Regions from separate parts of the Arsenophonus sp. aPb genome, predicted to be linked through region 1. Evidence: predicted binding sites of a transcription regulator. Region 1 holds the regulator's gene; each other region holds the start of a gene.
The links. The regulator LexA, encoded in region 1, represses DNA repair genes until DNA is damaged. The targets are predictions, from matches to a motif close to TNCTGTATGTACATACAGNA.
Positions count from the first base shown of each region.

Region 2: a site for LexA is predicted at 1,714-1,733, ahead of QE177_RS05120 (DNA translocase FtsK 4TM domain-containing protein). Genes of this name have one in related genera too.
Region 3: a site for LexA is predicted at 2,332-2,351, ahead of QE177_RS06205 (metal-dependent hydrolase). Genes of this name have one in related genera too.
Region 4: a site for LexA is predicted at 1,758-1,777, ahead of rmuC (DNA recombination protein RmuC). Genes of this name have one in related genera too.

Region 1 covers NZ_CP123499.1:2,930,973-2,934,532, forward strand. Annotated here, with positions in the region: gene gntU (gluconate transporter) at 1-61, opposite strand, end outside; gene gntK (gluconokinase) at 58-600, opposite strand; gene zur (zinc uptake transcriptional repressor Zur) at 989-1,453, shown strand; gene lexA (transcriptional repressor LexA) at 1,651-2,265, opposite strand; gene QE177_RS13160 (diacylglycerol kinase) at 2,360-2,740, opposite strand; gene plsB (glycerol-3-phosphate 1-O-acyltransferase PlsB) at 2,864-3,560, shown strand, end outside.
Region 2 covers NZ_CP123499.1:1,154,725-1,158,284, reverse strand. Annotated here, with positions in the region: gene QE177_RS05120 (DNA translocase FtsK 4TM domain-containing protein) at 1-1,535, opposite strand, end outside; gene lrp (leucine-responsive transcriptional regulator Lrp) at 1,770-2,264, opposite strand; gene trxB (thioredoxin-disulfide reductase) at 2,810-3,560, shown strand, end outside.
Region 3 covers NZ_CP123499.1:1,404,116-1,407,675, reverse strand. Annotated here, with positions in the region: gene QE177_RS06220 (metal ABC transporter permease) at 1-387, shown strand, start outside; gene QE177_RS06215 (YniB family protein) at 795-1,334, opposite strand; gene hxpB (hexitol phosphatase HxpB) at 1,513-2,178, shown strand; gene QE177_RS06205 (metal-dependent hydrolase) at 2,366-2,959, shown strand; gene QE177_RS06200 (L-cystine transporter) at 3,122-3,560, shown strand, end outside.
Region 4 covers NZ_CP123499.1:2,659,141-2,662,700, reverse strand. Annotated here, with positions in the region: gene udp (uridine phosphorylase) at 32-790, shown strand; gene QE177_RS11860 (DedA family protein) at 1,171-1,701, shown strand; gene rmuC (DNA recombination protein RmuC) at 1,826-3,163, shown strand; gene ubiE (bifunctional demethylmenaquinone methyltransferase/2-methoxy-6-polyprenyl-1,4-benzoquinol methylase UbiE) at 3,251-3,560, shown strand, end outside.

The DNA.
Region 1 (3,560 bases):
CGCCTGATGCAGTCAATGTCAACATCAGCATATTTAATGTTTCAGGTATAGGCGTGTTCATCTATTTTCCTTAGTAATAATTTCATCAATTAATTTTACTGTATTATCAATAACCTCAATTAATGGTGGCTTAATATCGATGACATACACATCTTTTTCATCATTACTAGGTACTTCTAAAGTGTCAAACTGAGAGACTAACATATTTGGTTTGAAAAAATGATTTTTACGCTTTTTTAATCGGCCTTCTATTAACTGAAAGTCTCCTTCAAGATAAAGAAATGACAGATGTTGGTTTCCGTTTCTTAAAATATCTCGATATTTTCTTTTCAAAGCGGAACAAACAATTAAAGAAACACTATTTGTTCTTTGCATAGCAAAAATAGCATCACTCAATGCCTTAAGCCAAGGCAGTCGATCAGAATCATTCAAAGCATGGCCATCCGACATCTTTTTAATATTGGCGCGAGGATGCAAAAAATCACCATCTAAAAACGCTGCTCCTGTTTTCTGAGCGATCCCACTCGCAACTGCAGATTTACCACTACCAGATACCCCCATAAGTATAAAAACATGGTGTATTTTTTTGGTATCACTCATTAAAAACTCCGTTAAAAAATCAGGCAATATATAAAATGTTACTGATAATTATCAGTTATAAAAAAATAATATAATAGATTTGTGATAGGAATCTCAGTAAAGAGGAAGATCTGATCGCAAGTAAAACTCGTTATCAATTTTATAGCTCTCAATATAAGCAGAAATAATTTATATTAATTCCACTAGCTAGTTGAAATTAATCATCTTAATTACTACTCACAATACCATTCCATTTTCCAATTAAGTATCCGTTTCTAACAATAGAAAATAAAAAAAACATTATTAGAAAATAGTAAAAGATATTATTTATTTTAGAACTATGGTAGATAACAAAAAGTATAAATATGATAATATCATTATTATAATGATCTTCACATTAGGATAATTCATGACAAAGCAAGATCAGGAAAAAATATTGTCCCAAGCAAAGAAAATATGTCAAGCGCGTAATGTACGTTTAACGCCACAAAGAGAAGAGGTATTGCGCCTTATAGCAGCCCAACCTTGTGCTATTAGTGCTTATGATTTGCTGGACCTACTTAGAATTTCTGAACCTCAAGCTAAACCACCCACCATTTATCGTGGCCTAGAATTTCTCTTAGAACAAGGATTTATTCACAAAATAGAATCAACAAATAGCTATGTTATTTGTCATCATTTTGAGGATCCTAAACATACTTCAGTTATGTTAATTTGTGACAGTTGCGGCAGTGTTGCCGAAAGTAATGGTCAGACAGTAGAAACCGCTATTATAAAATTAGCCAAACAGACTGGTTTCCAGTTATCCCATACCGTTGTTGAAAGCCATGGGCTATGCTCACCTTGCTACAAAATCGAGAAAAAATCGTGTTAAAGCTCTGCATTACTAGGGTTAAATAGAGATACAAAGGCCAGTTGTTCATCCAACCGGCCTTTATTAAATAATCAATAAAATTTAAAATAACTTACTTAATACCAATTAATTACAAATCAAACAAAATTAGAAAATAATAATATTGTACTCAATAAATTAAACTGAATTTACTTAAAAATTAATTATATGTAAAATGATTAAAATAAATCACTATTACGAATAATACCAACAGCAAGCCCTTCAATAGTTAAGTTTTGTGTCCGCAAATCCACAATAATTGGCTCAAATTCAGGATTTTCAGCAATTAATTCGACTTTACTACCCGCTTGCTTAAAGCGTTTAACCGTCACTTCATCATCAATACGTGCAACAACAATTTGCCCATTATGTACCTGCTGTGTTTTATGTACAGCGAGTAAATCACCATCGATAATTCCAATGTTTTTCATGGACATACCATTAACACGTAATAAAAAATCAGCACTAGGTCTAAAAATAGTGGCATCAATCCGATAGTGGCTTTCGATATGCTCTTGGGCAAGTAATGGCTCTCCCGCCGCAACCCGACCTATAAGTGGTAATCCTTCATCCTCATTTTCTTCTTGTAGTAGCCGGATACCGCGAGAAGCACCAGAAACAATTTCAATAACGCCTTTACGCGCCAATGCCTTTAAATGTTCCTCTGCTGCATTTGGTGAACGAAAACCTAAACTTGAAGCAATCTCAGCGCGTGTGGGAGGCATACCCGTTTGCGAAATGTGTTCACGCACCAGATCATAGACCTGCTGCTGCCTCAACGTTAATTCTTTCATTTCGCCCCCTATTATTGGCATTCGCACATTGTCACTGTAAGTATATACAGTTATATGAAGATTTTAAACTGATAAATGTGTAAAACCCTATTTTTTATAACTGGCTCACGAAATAATGATTACCAATCACAACTGCCCAAATAAAAATAGCTAACCAAATTGAAACAAAAACAGCCGCTGAGCCTATATCTTTTGCTTTACCAGAAAGTTCATGTAATTCTGTACCAATCCTATCAACCACTGCTTCAATCGCACTATTTAATAATTCAACAATGACTATTAATACTACTGAACTTATAAGTAATAACCGTTCAATCCATTGCACATCAAGGAAAAAAGCCACAATAATGGCGATAACCACCATAATTGCTTCTTGTCTAAAAGCCGCTTCACTCTTCCAAGCTGATTTTAACCCTTTCAGCGAATAACCTGTTGCTTTAATAATTCGGGCTAGTCCCGTTGTTTGGTTTGCCATAAAATTTACTCTCTAGATACAGTTATATATGGGATTTAGTATAATTATTATCTTTTAAACAGATATTAATTACTATTTCTGATATGCTTGGGTAGGATTCTAATAAGAGGCTATCGCTCACCTATGTCATTTTGGCGTAAAATTTACTATAATCTATTAGATTTACCAATGAAATTATTGGTAAAAAGTAAACTCATACCAGCAGATCCAATTAAAGAATTGCGTCTTGATACGACACGTCCTTTTCTATATGTATTACCTTATCATTCTAAAACGGACTTATTGACGTTACGTCAACAATGCTGTTCTATTGGCTTACCTGATCCACTCGATCCGATTGAAATAGACGAAATTAAATTACCTGCTTATGTCTTTATTGATGATGGCCCACGTGTCTTTCGTTATTATTCGCCAGATCCACGTAAAGATTCAGTAAAAACATTTACGGCTTATCTTGATCTTCATTGCCATAATCCCGAACTAAACATTCAGATGCTACCCGTATCAGTGATGTTCGGTCGAGCGCCTGGTCGAGAAGGCCACTCCCCAGCACCACCATTACGTCTACTTAATGGTATTCAAAAATTCTTTGCCGTTATCTGGTTAGGACGTGACAGTTTTGTTCGTTTTTCACCTACTGTCTCTTTACGCCAAATGGCTAGGGAATATGGTACGGATAAAATTATTGCCAACAAACTTGCTCGGGTCGCCCGCATTCACTATTCACGGCAACGATTAGCAGCAGTTGGCCCCAAACTCCCTGTTCGCCACGATCTATTCAATAAGCTGTTAACTTCAAAAGCGATTGAAAAAGCAGTTG
Region 2 (3,560 bases), 1.4 Mb from region 1:
GGTGGGCTGGCAAGCAGATCTAATGAAGGCATTGGCGTCGTGGGTTTTGGTAATGGTTGATCATTACGTACCAGAAAAGGATGAAAAAGACTTCCCTGCTCAGGCAATGTCTGCGCTAGCTGTTGCTTTTTATCTTCAGGCGCTAATGATGTTTCACTGAAATCTTTTGCTACTTGCTCTTGCGATATCGCTTCGTCTTCTGCCAAAGGCCATTTATGCTCAATGTGCGGTTGGTTTTCAACTAACGCGTTTAATTCTATTTCATCTGATGTAATAGGTTTGTCGTCCACATCAATGTTATCTGTTAGCTGATTAAGATTATTAGTTATATTGGTGTTATAACGCTCGTTTTGCTGCTGCAAAAACTGATCACGTAATTTTTCTTCATTCCAATTATCAATACTAAACTCAGCGCCATCAGGCTGGGTCGCGTGATTTTGAAAAGCTTTTTGCTCTGCATCCAATTCCTGCTCTTTTTGTGTCGTTAGACGATTACCATAAAGCTCGCGCCTTGTTGGTAAACGAACAGGATTAGGGCGCGGAAATTCGGGGCCAATACCTTTTTTAATTTGTGATTTTACCGGCGTGAAGGCAGTACTGGCGTCAGTTTCCGCATCTATTTTGGTTACTGGGGAAATTAAGGGTTCAGCCAGATCAGCCACTTCTTTTTGCAAGCCAACTTTAGAAACGTGATTAGGATCTATCCGTTGATTGAGATCAACTTCATCATCCATTGGAACGGAGATATTTGACGGTTTGCTAAAAATATCTTCGTCATATTTGTCCAATGTTTCTGCCTGAATATCAAGGGCAACTTTGGCTTCATCTGGCGTCAAAAACTGTACTTTATCTGGATACAATTGATCGTTTTTATTATTACTCAATCCTTCTTTCGCTAACTGTTTAATTGGCGCAGTTGAAAAAAGCACATCATCAGGATCAATATAATCTGCTGTGTCTGATGTACCATCGTATAATTTAGCCGGATGAGGTGAGACATAAGATTCTGTTGCTTGATGCTTGTTGTTACTACGATTACGATTAGTAATAAGCGTTATTGCCGCTAAAACTAGTGCACCAATCTTTTCCGCAATCGTTAACCATGACCAACCCGTAAATAAGGTGAAACTAATCGCCCAAATACAAAGTAGCGTTAACGTGGTTCCTAAAATATTAAACCAAGGTAGAATGGCATTACTAAAAACACTACCAATAATGCCACCGGAGGAAAAATTAGGTAAATCATCAATATTAAGTGCTGCCAGGGCACACGAGGTAATTATTAACGCTAACCCACCGATCAGGCGTAAAGAAAGAACAAAAAAATCCAGACAATCCTGGTTATCGATATCTTTAAATACATTCCAACATCCTAACAACATGACTAATGGTATAGCGTAGGCTAAGATGCCGAAAACAGAGAAAAGAATATCTGCTGACCATGCACCAATGCCGCCAGCTAAATTTTTAATCGGTTCATTCCAAGTTGTCTGTGACCAGCTAGGATCGGAAGGATGAAAACTTATCAGAGCCACCAGCAAAAAAATCGCCCAGATAGTAATTATCAGTAAAATAACCTCTGTCAGTATCTTGCCATTACTGATCTTTTTTAACTTAATGTTTTTGTCTTCTGTATATTCCTGGCCCAAAACTAACACTCCAGGTTTTTCCTGTTGATTGAAAGGAACAACGCTGAGTAATGCTCAGCGTTGAAACTGTATGCATAAACAGGAGTGTACCTAACTTTTTCCGGTTTTGCATCTATTTGATTAACGTGTCTTAATGACCAAACGATTACTCTGTTTCACCTCTTCCATTACTACATAAGTCCGCGTGTCATTGACACCAGGAAGGCGAAGCAAAGTTTCGCCTAACAATTTGCGATAGGCAGACATATCAGGAACCCGTGTTTTAAGTAAATAATCAAAATCTCCAGAGACTAAATGACATTCCTGAATTCCCTCCAGTTTTTGCACAACGGCATTAAACTGTTCAAAAACATCTGCAGCACCACGGTTCAAGGTGATCTCAACAAAAACCAATAAAGATGCATCGAGATAGTGTGGATTTAATAAAGCAGTATAACCAGAAATAAAACCTTGACGTTCCAAACGACGCACACGTTCCAAACAAGGGGTCGGCGATAACCCTACTCTCTTAGAAAGCTCTACATTAGAAATACGACCATCCTTTTGCAATTCATTAAGTATGTTCCTGTCGATACGATCAAGATCTTTTCCTGGACGCTTTTTGTTATCAATCATTTCGTTATCTCTCTTTTATCTATTTTTTTATACCCATTACATTCCCTATTTTCTTTTCTTATTATTGAATTGGAAAAGATGCAATAAGGTTAAACTCCGCCTGACCATTAGTATTTGTAGTATAATTCATCTTGTAGATAAATCATCTGGTTAGTTTTCAATTTGATAATGAAAAGTAGGATATTTATCTATTTGTTTAAATGATGTTCAATTTCAATTAATCAAATGAGGTAATTAATCCTATAAGATGTTTTCTCAAATACACAACCGATTGTCAAAGATTATGAATAAAAATCAGAACATCATAAGGAAATGAATTTATTATTAACTAATTGTCAATAAGACATCAGAAAAATTCTCACTTTAAAACGTTATTTCACCAAAAATAATCTTTTTTCATAACTCGCCTTAATAAATAAAATGTTAAAACAAGTCAACAAAGAATGATTATTCCTTATCATCTTTTCATTCAATTTACTTTTTTTAATTTTCCTAATCTCCTACAATCGCCACATTAAATAGATATTCTTACAAATGGAGCCGCCATGAACACCAACAAGCATAGTAAGGTTATTATTCTGGGATCTGGCCCAGCTGGCTATACGGCAGCTATTTATGCCGCCCGAGCAAACTTAAATCCGGTTTTAATTACCGGCATGCAACCAGGAGGGCAGTTAACCACCACCACCGTAGTTGAAAATTGGCCAGGCGATCATACCGAGTTAATGGGGCCGGTATTGATGGAACGGATGCTGCAACATACTAAAAAATTTACTGCAGAAGAAAATATTATTAATGATCACATTTATGCGGTTGATCTGCAGCAACGGCCGTTCCAACTCACGGGTGATGACGGAATCTATAGCTGTGATGCGCTTATTATCGCTACCGGCGCCTCAGCTCGCTATCTGGGTTTACCTTCTGAAGAAGCCTTTAAAGGTCGTGGCGTTTCAGCCTGCGCCACCTGCGATGGTTTTTTCTATCGCAAGCAAAAAGTGGCAGTAGTAGGTGGTGGAAATACTGCTATTGAAGAAGCACTTTACCTATCCAATATCGCCGCAGAAGTGCATGTAATTCATCGACGTGACACGTTTCGTGCCGAAAAAATTCTCATCCAACGGATGATGGAAAAAGTAAAAACTGGCCATATTGTGTTACATACCAATTTTACCCTTGATGAAGTCTTAGGTGACAATAGTGGTGTTACTGGCATCAATTTACGTTCAACCCAAAATGACAATGTCGAGATGCTTGCCGTGACTGGCGTGTTTATCGCTATTGGCCATACGCCGAATA
Region 3 (3,560 bases), 1.5 Mb from region 1:
ATGCTCTATTGTTTTGATCCCAATCAGGCAAAAGTTATTGGTTTACCCGTTAAACTTTTACATTATGGATTACTCTCTTTATTGGCGCTGACTATTGTTGCATCTTTACAAGCGGTAGGAATTATTTTAGTTATTGCCATGCTTATTTCCCCTGGCATTATTGCTTTTACACTATGCCAAAATTTTAATCGAATGCTAATTATTGCGGTTATTGCCTCGACCACATCTTCTTTAATAGGCACTATTTTGAGTTTTCATATTGATGCAGCAACTGGGCCTTGTATTGTATTAACTCAAGCAATTTATTTTATAGCTGCATTAATCTACAACTATATTAGTAAAATAAAAAAACGTTCTTCTTGCAATAAAATTTCAATTCGTTCTTAAGTAAAAAATAATTAGCAAAGTTAGGATTATTTTATCTATTGCAGATGATAATCCTGAATTTTTCTTACAAAGACTATTTATTTACTGCAAACCATCATTGAAGGAGTTTAAAAATTTAAATTAATAGTGAAATAACTTAGAACACAAATAGGTAATAATTCACTATATATTGCAATTAATTGATGTTAAAAATTTAATTAAATGGAATTATCTCAAACCCCCATTAGTAAAGTAGTTTACCTTTCCCTGTAGGCTGTGATAAGCGCCAATTGATATATCAACGCTATTATTTGTTAAATTGCTATAATATCCGCAATAATAGCTTTATTACTAGATAAGGCATTATTGATAATCTTGTTGTAACTGTTCAATAAAATTATTTTCCAATTGATTATAATATAAGAAAACTACCAGCCTAAGATATTCATCATAAAGTAAAGTATTCCTCCTATTATAAGCGGTAACATATACAGAATAAAAAACTGCTGGAAAATAGTATGATGAGGAATAGTAATTTTGGCTTCTATATCTTCTTTTGATACTTTCATACCTTTTGCTCTTTCGAAAATAAGGTGATCTTCAATACTTTCTTTAATAAATTTCAATTGACGATTCATTCTGTTACCTGACGCACTCAAAGCTTGACCAACAAACATTAAGAAAAATAGCAAAATAAAAGCAAGATTAGCTGTCGAAAACCCCATATGTGTACTGGGAATTGGTGAATTATGCCAAAAAAAATCTAAAAAGGCTGTGTTTTGTCGTATGATATGAGCCATAGTTTTAATAAAGTCATTGGCTACAGCATTTAAGCCATCTCCCTGCAAACCTTGCTTTTCTGCTAGTAAGACTAAAGAAACTACTGTAGACACCAGTGCTAATGAAAAAACTATCCACCCTAAAACACGCTTTCCAATAGCGATATAAAATGCTGTTTGATAATTCATTCAAACTCCTCATATTTTTTATATTACGTTTATACTAAATGACAAAATGTTATCAAAAATATATAAATGTTATTTTATCCCTAATCAAAATTAGCCCTCACCTATCTATATTAAAAGATTTCTTTATTTTAAGTTGGTAGAATTAATCAGCAAATCATGAATAATAGGAGTGCTTTTAATGTGTCATAAGCTATCTATCAAAGCTGCTATTTTTGACATGGATGGGTTATTGATTAATTCTGAACCCCTTTGGAGCCAAGCAGAAAAAGAAATTCTTAGTAAACTTGGCGTTAATACATCAATTGCCAATCAACTCCCTGACACACTAGGATTACGTATTGATCAAGTAGTACAACTGTGGTACTCAGCTGCTCCTTGGCAAGGAACCTCATTAGAAGAGGTTGAACAAAAAATTGTTAAACGTGTTATTGAACTTATAGAAGAACAACGACCGTTATTACCAGGTGTTAAACATGCACTTCAACTATGCCAAGATCATAATTTAAAAATTGGTTTAGCGTCAGCTTCACCAAAGCACATGCTAGAAAAAGTACTCACTATGTTTAATATTCGCGATTACTTTTCAGCCGTAGTCTCAGCAACGCCATTACCATACAGTAAACCCCACCCAGAAGTTTACTTACAAGCAGCAAAACTGCTAGATATTGAACCAACTCATTGTGTTGCTTTTGAAGACTCTTTCCATGGCATGATTGCTGTAAAAGCTGCACGTATGCGTAGTATCGTTGTACCACCAAAAGATTACTTTACTGATACACGGTGGACATTAGCAGACTTCAAGCTCACCACCCTGACTGAATTAGCAACTAAGCATATCGTTTAAATTTCAATGATTGGCAGTAAGTTGATGCATTAGTATACTGCCAAACTAATACATTATCATTTTTCTTACAAAAAATTACTCTTATTATTTAATAAATAAGATATTTTTTCCGATTACACTACTCAAACCAAGCCAAAACTATTATACTTTGCAAACTGTATAAATAAACAGTTGGATATTATATGCTATGACTGCCACCGGGCATCTGCTTTTTTCAGTATCATCATTAATACTTGTGCATAAACTAGCAATTACACCCGAGTTTGCATATGGTGATTGGCTTCATTTATTGGCCGGTGCATTACTTGGCGCTCTGCTACCCGATATAGATCATCCATCATCTCATCTGGGACGTTTATTTCGTTTTATTTCTGTTCCAATTTGTCGTTTATGTGGCCACCGTGGTTTTACCCATAGTTTACTCGCATGGTTGCTCATTATGTTATTATCCGTTCAACTTCCCCATAGTTACTGGCTTTCTGATGCACTAGTTCAAGCATTTTTATTAGGCTATTTCAGTCACTTAGTTGGAGATATGTTAACCGTAAAAGGGATACCTTTCTTATGGCCATTAAAAATTTCTTTCTGTTTTCCTATCTTAGGTAATAATTCTAATCAAAGAGCGGAGCATTCTATCGCCATCTTATTAGCTATTTGTGCGATTTTAATTCCATCGAACTATCAATTACCACTACAACCTATATTGCAAGAAACGAGAAAAAACGTTATTACATATGTAGTTAATGAACTAAACGATTTAATTTCATTACATTCCCCTTGATGCATTATGAATAAGAAATTGCATTTAGTTATAACAAAATTATTTTTATTACTGATAATATATAAGGGAAAATGAATTTCATTGGGAGTTGTTCATCATCTTACTTCACCAATGACAAAGAATCTTATACCTATAACAATAAACCGGAGCTGGAGAGAGGGTATGAATTTCCCCGTAATTTTTAATCTACTTATCTTTACCATATTATTGCTTTTTTTGGCCAAAGTAAGTGCAAATGGATGGAGTCTATCAAAAAAAGTCTTTGTTGGTCTTCTTATCGGTACCTTTTTTGGAGTTATTTTACATTTAGTATATGGTACAAATAATCAAATAGTGCATGATTCATTATCATGGTTCAATATTATAGGCAATGGTTATATAAAATTACTTCAAATGGTTATCATGCCGTTGGTATTTGCTTCAATACTTAATGCTATAGCACGCTTAAATCAAACATCTTCATTAGGGAAAATCAGTTTTTTTACGATTGGGATCCTTCTTTTTACTACAGCCATTGCCGCTCTGATTGGGATCGCTGTTACATGCTGGTTTGGCTTAACTGCAGAAGGCCTAGTACAAACTAGCCATGAAACTCTTCAAC
Region 4 (3,560 bases), 270 kb from region 1:
AAATAAATTAAAAATACAATATGGTGTAATTATGTCTGATGTTTTTCATTTGGGACTAACTAAAAATGATTTACAAGGTGCAACAATTGCGATTGTGCCTGGCGATCCAAATCGGGTAGAAAAAATTGCCAAATTAATGGATAACCCGGTATATCTGGCTTCGTTACGTGAATTTACTTCCTGGCGTGCTGAACTTAATGGTAAACCAATTATTATTTGTTCCACCGGCATTGGCGGCCCTTCGACTTCTATTGCTGTTGAAGAATTGGCACAATTAGGAATACGTACTTTTCTTCGTATCGGTACTACCGGCGCCATACAAAAAAATATCAATGTCGGTGATGTACTCATTACAACTGGCGCGGTACGTCTAGATGGTGCCAGCTTACATTTTGCGCCTTTAGAATATCCTGCAATAGCTGATTTTAGTTGTACCAATGCGCTATATGAAGCTGCTAAAGCAGCGGGGATCACAACCCATGTTGGTATTACCGCTTCTTCGGATACCTTTTATCCTGGTCAGGAGCGTTACGATACTTATAGTGGCCGGGTTGTTCGTCGTTTTCGTGGATCGATGGAAGAATGGCAAAAGATGGGAGTGATTAATTATGAAATGGAATCAGCCACCTTACTGACTATGTGTTCTAGCCAGGGATTATCAGCAGGTATGATAGCCGGTGTGATTGTTAACCGTACCCAACAAGAAACGCCAGATGAAACATTATTACGCCAAACTGAAGGGAATGTTTTAGGGATTGTTGTTGATGCAGCTCGCCGGTTATTAAATTAAAAAATGCTACATGCTTAGCTAATTTATTCGATAAAACGGGTATAACTGTTTGTTATTTTTATAAAATAGCGATAAATTTATTTTATTATATCTTTTTTATTTAATCGCGGTTTTTTTATTTTCCTTAAGTAATATTCGTTTTATTTTTTATTATCGAAGGTATTCAATAATCTCTATTTTGATCAACTAACGGCTAATTTTCTTATTTCGTCTTTTTAGTGAATCAATTAAGGTTAACTGCCGGATAATAGCATAAAATTAAATAACTTAAATTTATCATTTTATAAGTTGAACTTATCGTATTATATATTTTAAACTGACAATAATTTACATTATTGACGACATAATAACGAAAATTTAACTGTAATAGGAATAATAAGTTGACATTGTCTGAAATTATTAATGTTATTACCGAATTTGCTCGCAACCATCGAATATTAGCTATCTTTATTGTTTTTATATTAGCTTTTGGCGAATCGTTAGCCTTTATTTCCTTATTATTACCTGCCACAGTAATTTTGCTTGGTTTAGGCGCATTAATTGGTGATAATGGGCTCGCTTTTTTACCTATATGGTTAGCTGCCGCTAGTGGTGCTTTTTTGGGTGATTGGTTGTCTTATTGGTTTGGTTTTCATTATAAGAACAGTGTAAGCCATATGTGGCCAATTTCTCGTCGTCCTCAAGTGCTTGATCGGGGTCATCGTTTTTTTGACCGTTGGGGAGTATGGAGTGTTTTTCTTGGCCGTTTTTTGGGCCCCTTAAGGGCGGTTATCCCCTTAGTAGCAGGTATTTGTGCAATGCCTAAACATTATTTTCAGCTGGCTAATTTACTTTCTGCCATGATCTGGGCATTTGCTATTTTAACGCCAGGGGCATTTGGTTTATCTTGGCTTGCTCAGTGGATGGGGTAAAACAGTCGTTAAATTTCAGCCTAGTGCTGTTTGTTGACCAAGGTAAGTAAAGTTTATTCTGGACATTTATACAGTATACCACTAAGTTACTTTATAAAATAAAGACTATTTTAAGGAAACCCAGGTGGATATTCAGTTATTATATGCAATTATTGGATTTCTTACCGGAACACTCTTTGGTGGTAGTTTAATCTGGCTACTTATTGCGCAAAAGATGAATAAAAAAGAGTCGGAATTGCGTGACTTTTATAGTATTCAGGCTAGCTATGAAGAAAAAATTGCCCACCTCGAATATTGGAAAATTGAGTGTCAGCACCGTGACCAAGAATTAAGGTCACAAAGGGAAATTAATCGTAATCAAGAAGTTGAACTACGTGAAGTGATGACACGGCTTGAAGAAACACGACTGGCTTTTGAAGAGAAGCAGCGGCTATTACTAAATAGTGAGCAACGGTTAAATGTTCAATTTGAGAATTTAGCCAATCGTATTTTTGAACAAAATGAGCGTCGCGCTTCTGAGCAGAACCGTCAGAGTTTAATTGCATTATTAACACCTTTCCGTGAACAATTGGATGGTTTTCGCCGTCAGGTACATGAGAGTTTTAGTCAGGAAGCGCGTGAGCGTCATACCTTAGCTCATGAAATTCGTCAGCTTCAGCAGTTAAATGCAGAGATGGCAAAAGAAACGATTAATTTGACTAAAGCGTTAAAAGGGGATAATAAAATTCAGGGAAATTGGGGTGAGACAATTCTTTCTCGCATATTGGAGGCTTCTGGGCTAAGGCAGGGGCATGAGTTTGAAACTCAAGTCAGTATCAATACCTCCAATAGTCGTTATCAGCCGGATGTGATTATTCGTCTACCACAAGGTAAAGATGTTGTAATCGACGCTAAAATGTCACTGACAGCTTATGAGCACTATTTTAATAGTGAAGATGAGCAGCAAAGAGCTACGGCATTGCGGGGGCATGTTAATTCTGTACGTAACCATATAAAAGAGCTTGGACGAAAAGATTATCATCAATTAAATGGATTAAGATCGCTAGATTATGTACTAATGTTTATTCCACTTGAACCCGCTTATTTGATTGCTTTACGTGAAGCGCCTGAACTTATTGACGAAGGGTTGCGAAATAACATTTTACTCGTTTGCCCTTCAACCTTATTGGTGGCAGTACGCACTATTAATAATTTGTGGCGCTATGAACGCCAGAGTCAAAATGCACAAGTTATTGCCGAGCGTGCCGCTAGAATGTATGACAAAATGCGGTTATTTGTTGATGATATACAGGTTTTAGGTCAGAGTTTGAGCAAAGCACAGCTGAATTATCAATCGGCAATCAAAAAATTAGCGGAAGGAAAAGGTAATTTGATTAGTCAGGCGGAAAGTTTAAAAGAATTGGGAATAGAAGTGAAACGTCCGATTGATACTGAATTTAGCAAACAGACCGCTAAATCATAATTAACAAAAATCGGTAGATCATAAATAAGATCTTGCGATAAACATGATTACACTTTCGATTATTTTAATGATTAAATGAGCGTAAATATGGTAGATCCAATTAAAGAAACCACTGATTTTGGCTTTCGTAAAGTAGCCAAGGATGAAAAAGCGAATTTGGTTGCTGCTGTTTTTCATTCGGTGGCCGCGAAATATGATCTTATGAACGATCTTATGTCATTAGGGATCCACCGAATCTGGAAACGTTTTACAATAGAAGCCAGTGGCGCGCGCCGTGGGCAATATATTTTAGATCTGGCGGGTGGCACTGGCGACTTGACAGCTAAATTTGCCAAAATAGTTGGCGAAAAAGGTGAGGTTGTTCTGGCTGATATCAATGATTCTATGCTGAAAATGG